One region of the Shewanella aegiceratis genome, then DNA from elsewhere that is predicted to be linked to it. Evidence: predicted binding sites of a transcription regulator. Region 1 holds the regulator's gene; the other holds the start of a gene.
What was found. Region 1 encodes LexA, which represses DNA repair genes until DNA is damaged. Its sites were predicted from a motif close to TACTGTATNNNNATACAGTA; they were not measured.
Positions count from the first base shown of each region.

Region 2: a site for LexA is predicted at 2,675-2,694, ahead of recA (recombinase RecA). Genes of this name have one in related genera too.

Region 1 covers NZ_CP080416.1:135,643-140,011, reverse strand. The annotation lists gene K0H80_RS00650 (GNAT family N-acetyltransferase) at 1-388, opposite strand, end outside; gene cysQ (3'(2'),5'-bisphosphate nucleotidase CysQ) at 381-1,193, opposite strand; gene nudE (ADP compounds hydrolase NudE) at 1,247-1,792, opposite strand; gene yrfG (GMP/IMP nucleotidase) at 1,890-2,555, shown strand; gene lexA (transcriptional repressor LexA) at 2,683-3,300, shown strand; gene K0H80_RS00625 (cell division inhibitor SulA) at 3,297-3,806, shown strand; gene coxB (cytochrome c oxidase subunit II) at 4,205-4,369, shown strand, end outside.
Region 2 covers NZ_CP080416.1:1,375,676-1,380,044, reverse strand. The annotation lists gene alaS (alanine--tRNA ligase) at 1-764, opposite strand, end outside; gene recX (recombination regulator RecX) at 1,008-1,460, opposite strand; gene recA (recombinase RecA) at 1,506-2,567, opposite strand; gene mutS (DNA mismatch repair protein MutS) at 2,898-4,369, shown strand, end outside.

The DNA.
Region 1 (4,369 bases):
CGACAAAGCCCAGCTTGGCGTAGAGGTGTCTGGCGGGATTCTCCGGCGCCACCGTGAGTTTCACCTGGGCCACACCATCTGGCAGCGCACTCAGAGACTCGGTGATCAGGCGCCTGCCTATGCCCTGCCCCTGAGCGGCATCATCGACGGCCACAGAGAGGATCCAGGCACAGTCGGCCTGTTCACTCCTAGCCAGCAAGATGTAACCGAGCAGGCGTTCAGCGTTATCGCAGGCGACAAGCAGCCCGCTCGGCCAGCAATCGAAGCTCTGACGAAAGAAAAAATCCGGGTAGGCATGGTCGCCAAAGAGCCCCTGCTCGAGACGATAGATCGCCGACAGCTGAGTCTTACAAGCCGCCTCGACACTGATAAGATTAGGATTATTCACCGGTTAACAACTCATCCCATGGCAGGTGAGTCGAGCCCACGACGATGAAGTTGGGGTTCTCTAGTGATTCGCGCTCGTTGTAGCTCAACGGCTGCAGCTCGAGATCCATCACCTGGCCACCAGCCTCTTCGATGATGATCTGCGCCGCACCTGTGTCCCACTCGCCGGTTGGGCCAATGCGCACATAGCAGTCGGCGCGGCCCTCTGCCACCAGGCAGCTCTTTAGCGCCGCACCGCCAAGCACCACGAGTTCACAGTGCTTAGGATGATTGAAGAGCTTCAACACAGATTGAGGATCCTGACGGCGGCTCACCGCCAGACGCAGGCTGGGCTCATCGTCTTTGGTCAGCTGCTTGCTGGCGATACGCACCTCGCCCTTGCTGCTACGCTTGTAGGCACCCAGGCCTGCCACGGCATAGTAAACTACACCCGTCATGGGCACATAGACGATCCCCATGATGGGACGATTGTGCTCGACCAGGGCGATGATCACCGAGAAGTCGCCGCTACCGGCGATAAACTCACCGGTACCATCTAGAGGGTCTACCAACCAGTAACGCTGCCAATCGGCGCGCTCGGAGAAGGGAATATCGGCATCTTCTTCTGATAGAACTGGGATCTCTGGCGTGAGACTACTAAGCTGGGAAGAGATGATCTTGTGGGCCGCGATATCGGCAGAGGTCACCGGGGTATTGTCGGATTTCACCTCTTTGTCAAAACTGCCCTCGAGGTAGATACCTTTGATGGCCTCACCCGCCTCGATGGCAATCGAAATCGCCTGCTCAACATACTCTTCTGGCTTCATCACAACTCCAACAGCCTACATCTGGCAATGCCTAATATGATAATTCGGATTAACTACTTTAGTTTTAGATGTTTCTGTGCCAAAAACAAGGCGCTAACGCTTCGAGATTCGGAAAAATCATCTTCTAATAACAGCTCAGACCACTGGCTCAATGGCCAGCGCACCACCTCTATGGGTTCGGGCTCATCACCCTGCAATCGACTCTCATACAGATCTTCGGCGACGAAGATCTGCATCTTGCTGGCAAAGTAGCCGGGCGCCAGGCTCAACTCCATCAGATGGGTCAGCTTACGCGCACCAAAACCTATCTCTTCCTGCAGCTCTCGGTTGGCCGCCTCCGCATGGGTCTCCCCGGGATCCACCAGGCCCTTGGGGAAACCCAGCTCATAGCTGTGGGTACCCGCCGCATATTCGCGTCCCAGCAATAGCTCCTCACCATGCACAGGCACCACCATCACGGCGCCACGGGCATTGCCCTTCATGCGCTCATACTGGCGCTCGACCTGGTTCGAAAATTTTAAATGCACCTGCTCTATCTGAAACAGACGGCTCTGGGCAACAACTTCAGCATGTAGGATCTGCGGCTTTTTGTCCGGCATGAAACTTCCTGATAAAAATGGCGTTTGCTTAACCACTCAATCTTACTATGATGGGCCTAATCCACAACTCAAACCAAGGAATTTTTTTACTCGCTTTATGTTTCCCTGGAATAAGATAGATACCGTGCTGCTGGATATGGACGGCACCCTGTTGGATCTGCATTTCGACAACCATTTCTGGCTTAGCCTGGTGCCTCAGGCCTTGTGTGAACAAAGGCAGATCTCAAAGGCCGACGCCCAACAACTGGTGGAGGATGCCTACGCCAAGGTGTTCGGCACCCTGGAGTGGTATTGCCTGGAATATTGGCAACAGGAGCTGGGTTTAGACATCCTGGCTTTGCACCACACTCTGGTGGACAGGATCCAGCTGCGTCAGGACAGCATGCCCTTTCTCACCGCTCTGGCCAGACACAGCAAGCGGCGCATCTTGGTCACCAACGCCCATCCCCACAGCCTGGCGCTGAAACTCGAGCACACAGATCTAGCTAACGGGCTCGACGAGATGCTCTCGAGTCACGCCACCGGCTATCCCAAGGAACACCCACAATTTTGGCGTCACCTGTTTAATGAGTTTTCCCTGGATCCCAGCCGTTGCCTGTTTATCGACGACAGCGAGCCCATACTACAGGCAGCCAAGCAGGCTGGCGTCGGCTACCAGCTGGGGATCAAGAATCCCGATAGCCAGAAGCCTCACAAGCAGTTTGCCGACTTCCCGGCCATCGACGATTACCATCATCTGCTGCTCTCCCTTGAACAGACGTAACTCGGCTAATCAATCACGCTGTAGGCGCTAATCGCTTGATGGGATTGGGAGAAAATCTGGTTAATACTTGCACTGTATAAAATACTGTATATACTGACAGGTACTGTATGGAAAGACAGGATTAATCATGAGACCCTTAACCCCGAGACAAGCCGAGATTTTAGATCTGATAAAACGCAATATTGCCGACACGGGCATGCCGCCTACCCGTGCCGAGATTGCGCGTCGATTAGGCTTTAAGAGCGCCAACGCCGCCGAAGAACACCTCAAGGCCCTGGCAAAGAAAGGCTGCATAGAAATCATGCCCGGCACATCACGTGGCATCAAGCTGACCCAGGAGGAAGAGCCTGAAGATCTCGGCCTGCCCCTCATAGGTCAGGTGGCCGCCGGTGAGCCCATCCTGGCCCAGGAGCATGTGGAACAACACTATCAGGTTGACCCTAGCATGTTCCGCCCCAGCGCCGACTTCCTGCTGCGCGTCAGGGGTGACAGTATGAAAGATATAGGTATTCTCGAGGGCGATCTGCTGGCGGTACATAAGGTCGAACAGGCAAGAAACGGCCAGATAGTCGTGGCGCGCGTGGAAGATGATGTAACGGTTAAACGCTTCGAGAAGCGTGGCAGCACCGTCTATCTGCATGCCGAAAATGAAGAGTATTCCCCTATCGTGGTGGACCTCACCACCCAGAGCCTGAGCATCGAAGGCCTGGCCGTCGGCGTTATTCGAAATGGAGACTGGCAATGAACAACCTAATGGGCATGGCGCCACGCCATCCAGGGCTGTGGGTCGATCTCGACAGCTCACTGAAGCGCGGCGATGGCAACACTATCTCGACTACGGCAAGTTCGACCCAGGGCAAGCAAGAGCTGCAGGCTCTCACTCCAGAGCTAGCCAGACTCAGTCAGCAGGGGCAATGGGTGGTGTTGATCAGCCCACCTAACATAGGCTACAAACAGATGCTGGCCGACGGCGGTGTGCGTATGGATCGCATCCTCTTGGTACACACCAAGGATGAGGTCGAAACCCTGTGGGCGATGGAAAAAGCCCTTACAAGTGGTACATCCAGTGCGGTGATCTGCTGGGCGCAAACCCTGGATGCCCGTGACAGTCGTCGCCTACAGATAGTTGCCAAGAATACTCGCGCCCTGGGGGTGGTGATCGAAGATGCGAACGGTCACTTACCTGCCAACCCTTTTCCCCAAGAGGATCTCGGCGGCCAGACCTTGAGTCTGTTCAGTTCGCTGCACTGATATTCCGCGCTCTACCTTTCCATACAGACGCCCCGCAAGGGGCGTTTTTGTGTCTGTTTTGTCTAGCAAAATAAAATAAAAGTGATCTTGATCAATATTTAAACAGCCATTAAGTTAGTAAGAGATATCAACGATTATTTGTTATATCGCACAATTTGGTTGTCGGCTTGAGCGGCGAAAATGAACCTGTATTACCTCGCCCACGGAAGCTGAAATTGGTCTGATATATTCAGCCGTAAGTGCAAGCGTGGTCACCACCAGCAGAACAAGAGATTCACCACCGACGCACTTTGAAGTCATCGTTGCTTTTTTGGGAACTGAAGAGTTTGCATAGAGCCGAGACATACTGTGTGGCTCTTCTTTGTAGTTGCCTTCGCAATTGACAGAGGAGAAGTCTAGTGAAGCAAGTGTTGTGTTGTTTGCTGGCGTTGCTATTTACGCCCACCATACTCGCAGCAGATATGCCCCTGAACATGACATCAGGGGTCACAGAGATCAGCAATAAGGTGTTTAGCCTTCATATGACGATTCTCTATATCTGTTGTGCCATAGGCCTAGTCGTC
Region 2 (4,369 bases), 1.2 Mb from region 1:
ATCTCGTAGTTTGAGTGCACGCCCTGCATGATAGCGGCGATACGCTCGATACCCATGCCGGTATCGACAGAAGGCTTAGGCAGCGGATCCATGGTGCCGTCGGCTTGACGGTTGTACTGCATGAATACTATGTTCCAGATCTCGATGAAGCGGTCACCATCTTCTTCCGGCGTGCCGGGACGGCCGCCCCAGATGTGCTCGCCGTGATCGTAGAAGATCTCGGTACAAGGACCGCAAGGACCTGTATCGCCCATCTGCCAGAAGTTATCTGAGGCGTATGCCGCACCCTTGTTATCGCCGATGCGGATGATGTTCTCGGCCGCGACGCCAATCTCTTTGTTCCAGATCTCGAAGGCTTCATCGTCTGTCTCATAGACGGTGACACACAGGCGCTCTTTTGGCAGCTTGAGTTCTTCGGTCAGGAAGGTCCAGGCGAAGCGAATCGCATCTTGCTTGAAATAATCACCGAAGCTGAAGTTACCCAGCATTTCGAAGAAGGTGTGATGACGGGCGGTGTAACCGACATTATCCAGGTCATTGTGCTTACCACCGGCGCGCACGCAGCGCTGTGCCGTGGTGGCGCGGCTGTAGTCGCGCTTGTCTTCCCCAAGGAAAACATCTTTAAATTGGTTCATCCCTGCGTTGGTAAATAGCAAGGTGGGATCATTGCCAGGTACCAGTGAACTGCTGTCCACAACCTGGTGACCGTTTCTGCGGAAAAACTCCAAGAAAGCACTTCTCAGCGCTGCAGTGGTTTGATACATGAAATCATCCTGAATTTGATTATTTTAGCGATGAAAGCAAAAGGCTCACCGACGATGCTCAGTTAGCCCAGCATTATAAGCAGTCTATAGATGAACAACCAGAGGTTTAGCCGAGGATCCCCAAAGAAAGCCTAAAAAGTCTAAGTTTCCATTGGGTCTTATAGAGGCTGAGTACTAATGGAGATAAAACGAAATCAGGATAGTGGACTAGAGCCCAGCATAAGCCCGAATATGGACGCGGTATTAGTCGAAGTCTGGGTCGACCTCTAAGGCATAGGCAACCTGATCGAAGCCAAAACCTTGGGAGAGAAGATAACGCACTCGTTTGGCGCGCTCTTTCTGATCTTGGATGGGGCCGCTAGTGGCATATTTCTTAGCAGCCTTCTGTCTCGCTAGCTCGAACCAGTCGCAGTCGCTCTGATTGAGGCTAGACTCGATAATCTGTTTAGTCAGTCCCTTCTGGGACATAGATTGGCGTATCTTGTTCTGACCATGGCCTTTAGCTATATGCGAGCGCAGCAAGAGCCCGGCAAACCTGGCATCATCCAGATATCCCTGGCTTTCACATTGACTAAGAACAGCCTCTATCTCACTATCTAGAAAGCCTTTCTGAGCCAGCTTACTCTTTATCTGATAGCGGGAATAATCGCGGCGGGCCAGGAGGCCCACCGCTACTTGCATCGCTGACATTGTCATTACAAAGCCAGAGTCTTAAGGCAAGGCTTAGTTGACTCGGCGAGCTTAAAATACTTCACCGGTTTCCAGGTCGACGTTCTCATCGCCTGTGGCCGACTGAGCCACCGCTTGACCACCGCCCAGCAACATGGCGCGTAACGCCTGGTCGATTTCGGCGCCAATCTCTGGGTTCTCTATCAGGTATTTACCGGCATTGGCACGGCCTTGGCCAATCTTGTCACCCTTGTAGCTGTACCAAGCGCCTGACTTTTCAATCAGCTTATGCATCACGCCAAGGTCTACCAACTCACCGGTACGGTTAATACCTTCACCATAAAGGATCTGGAACTCTGCCTGTTTGAATGGCGCGGCAATCTTGTTCTTCACCACCTTAACGCGCGTCTCGTTACCAATGACCTCTTCACGATCCTTGATGGCGCCGGTGCGGCGAATATCCAGACGAACAGAGGCGTAGAATTTAAGCGCGTTACCACCGGTAGTGGTCTCAGGGTTACCGAACATCACGCCTATCTTCATACGGATCTGGTTGATGAAGATCAGCAAGGTGTTAGATTGCTTGAGGTTACCCGCTAGCTTACGCATCGCCTGACTCATCATACGCGCCGCAAGACCCATATGAGAATCACCGATCTCACCCTCAATTTCCGCCTTAGGCGTCAGGGCTGCAACCGAGTCGACGATGATCACGTCGACGGCACCAGAGCGAGTCAGAGCGTCACAGATCTCAAGCGCCTGCTCACCGGTATCTGGTTGAGAACACAGTAGGTTATCAATATCCACACCGAGTTTTTGTGCATAGATAGGATCCAGTGCGTGCTCGGCATCGATGAAGGCACAAACCTTACCTTCACGCTGGGCAGCGGCGATCACTTCCAGTGTCAGGGTGGTCTTACCCGAAGACTCAGGACCATAGATCTCAACGATACGACCCAGTGGCAGGCCGCCAGCACCCAATGCAACGTCAAGCGACAGAGAACCCGTTGAGATAGTCTCAACATCCATAGAGCGGTTTTCACCTAGCTTCATGATAGAGCCTTTACCAAACTGCTTCTCAATCTGGCCAAGGACCGCGCTCAGGGCTTTCTCTTTATTCGCATCAATCTTCATTCTGCATTCCTCTCAATCACAGACGCTGCGCTGTGGGGTATCCGTTAAGTTAAAGCCCGCAGACCGTTTCCGCATCGCTTTAGGCTGTCTCAATATGCATCCTAGTATACTGTACAATCATACAGTATCAAGTACTGTATGCGATTATTTTTATCCGGCCGTAACCAAAGCCGGCTTACCGCCCCCAGGCGCATTAGCACTAAATTTATCCAAACAGACAGGATAAATGCGCAACCGTCATCAATTTATTGTTAGTATTGTGGCCATTCATTCTGTGCTGGCCACAGGGCTATGACAGACATTTTTGTAGCAGGATACCTTGGTTAATTCATGAACGCCGTCGATACTCAACATCTTGAAAAGCACACCCCCATGATGCGTCAATATCTGACGCTGAAAGCCGAAACACCTGATATGTTGCTTTTTTATCGTATGGGAGATTTTTACGAGCTCTTCTACGACGATGCTAAACGGGCCTCTGAGCTCCTGGGGATCTCCCTGACCGCTCGCGGCAAGAGTGGCGGCGATCCTATCCCCATGGCAGGCATCCCCTACCATGCGGTAGAAGGCTATCTTGCTAAGCTGGTGCAGCTCAGGGTATCTGTGGCGATCTGCGAGCAGATAGGCGATCCCGCCACCACTAAGGGGCCGGTAGAACGTAAGATTGTTCGCATCGTCACCCCAGGAACTCTTACAGATGAGGCCCTTCTGCAGGAGCGGCAGGACAACCTGTTAGCCGCCGTCTATCACGGCAAGGTGGGTTTTGGTTACGCGACCCTGGATGTCTCATCCGGACGCTTCGTGGTCACCGAACTTGCCAGTAAAGAGGCGCTGGAAGCCGAGCTGCAACGCACCAATCCAGCGGAGCTGCTCTACAGCGAAGATTTCAGCGATCCGGCTTTGATCGCCTCACTGTCGGGTAAGCGTCGCCGTCCCGAATGGGAGTTCGACTACGACACCAGCTACAAGCTACTACTGGAACAGTTCGGCACCAAAGATCTCTACGGCTTTGGCCTGGGGGAAGTCAGGCTATCGCTACAGGCGGCCGGCTGTCTTATCCAGTATGTGAAAGATACCCAGCGTACCGCCCTGCCCCATATCAACGCCATCACCCGCTTCAATCAGTGCGACAGCATAGTGCTGGACGCGGCCACCCGTAAGAATCTGGAGCTAACCCGCAACCTGCAAGGCGGCAGCGATAACACCCTGGCCTCGGTACTGGATAATACCGCGACCCCCATGGGCAGCCGCATGCTGCAGCGCTGGATCCATGAGCCGCTGCGCAACCACAACATCATTCGCGCCCGTCATGATGCCATAGACGAGCTGCTGGACAACGGCTATCACGAGAACCTGCATGAGCAGCTAAAAGCCCTGGGCGACATAGAACGTATCACGGCGCGTCTGGCCATTCGTAGTGCCCGCCCACGTGACTTTGCCCGTCTGCGTCAGGCCCTGGCCCTACTGCCCGAAATACAGCAGCAGCTGGCAGACTGCAACAGCCCTCACCTCAAGACGCTCTCGAGTCACCTGGGCGACTTCCCCGAGGAGCATGCCCTGCTCAGCCGCGCTATCGTCGATAATCCACCTATGCTGATCCGCGACGGCGGCGTGATCAAAGAGGGCTATCACAGCGAGCTGGATGAATGGCGCAAACTCAGCCAGGGCGCGACCGACTACCTCGCTGAGCTGGAAGCCCGGGAGAAGGCAGCCACCGGAGCCTCGACCCTCAAGGTGGGCTACAACCGGGTGCACGGCTACTACATAGAAGTGAGCCGCCGCGAGTCGGATCTTGTTCCTAT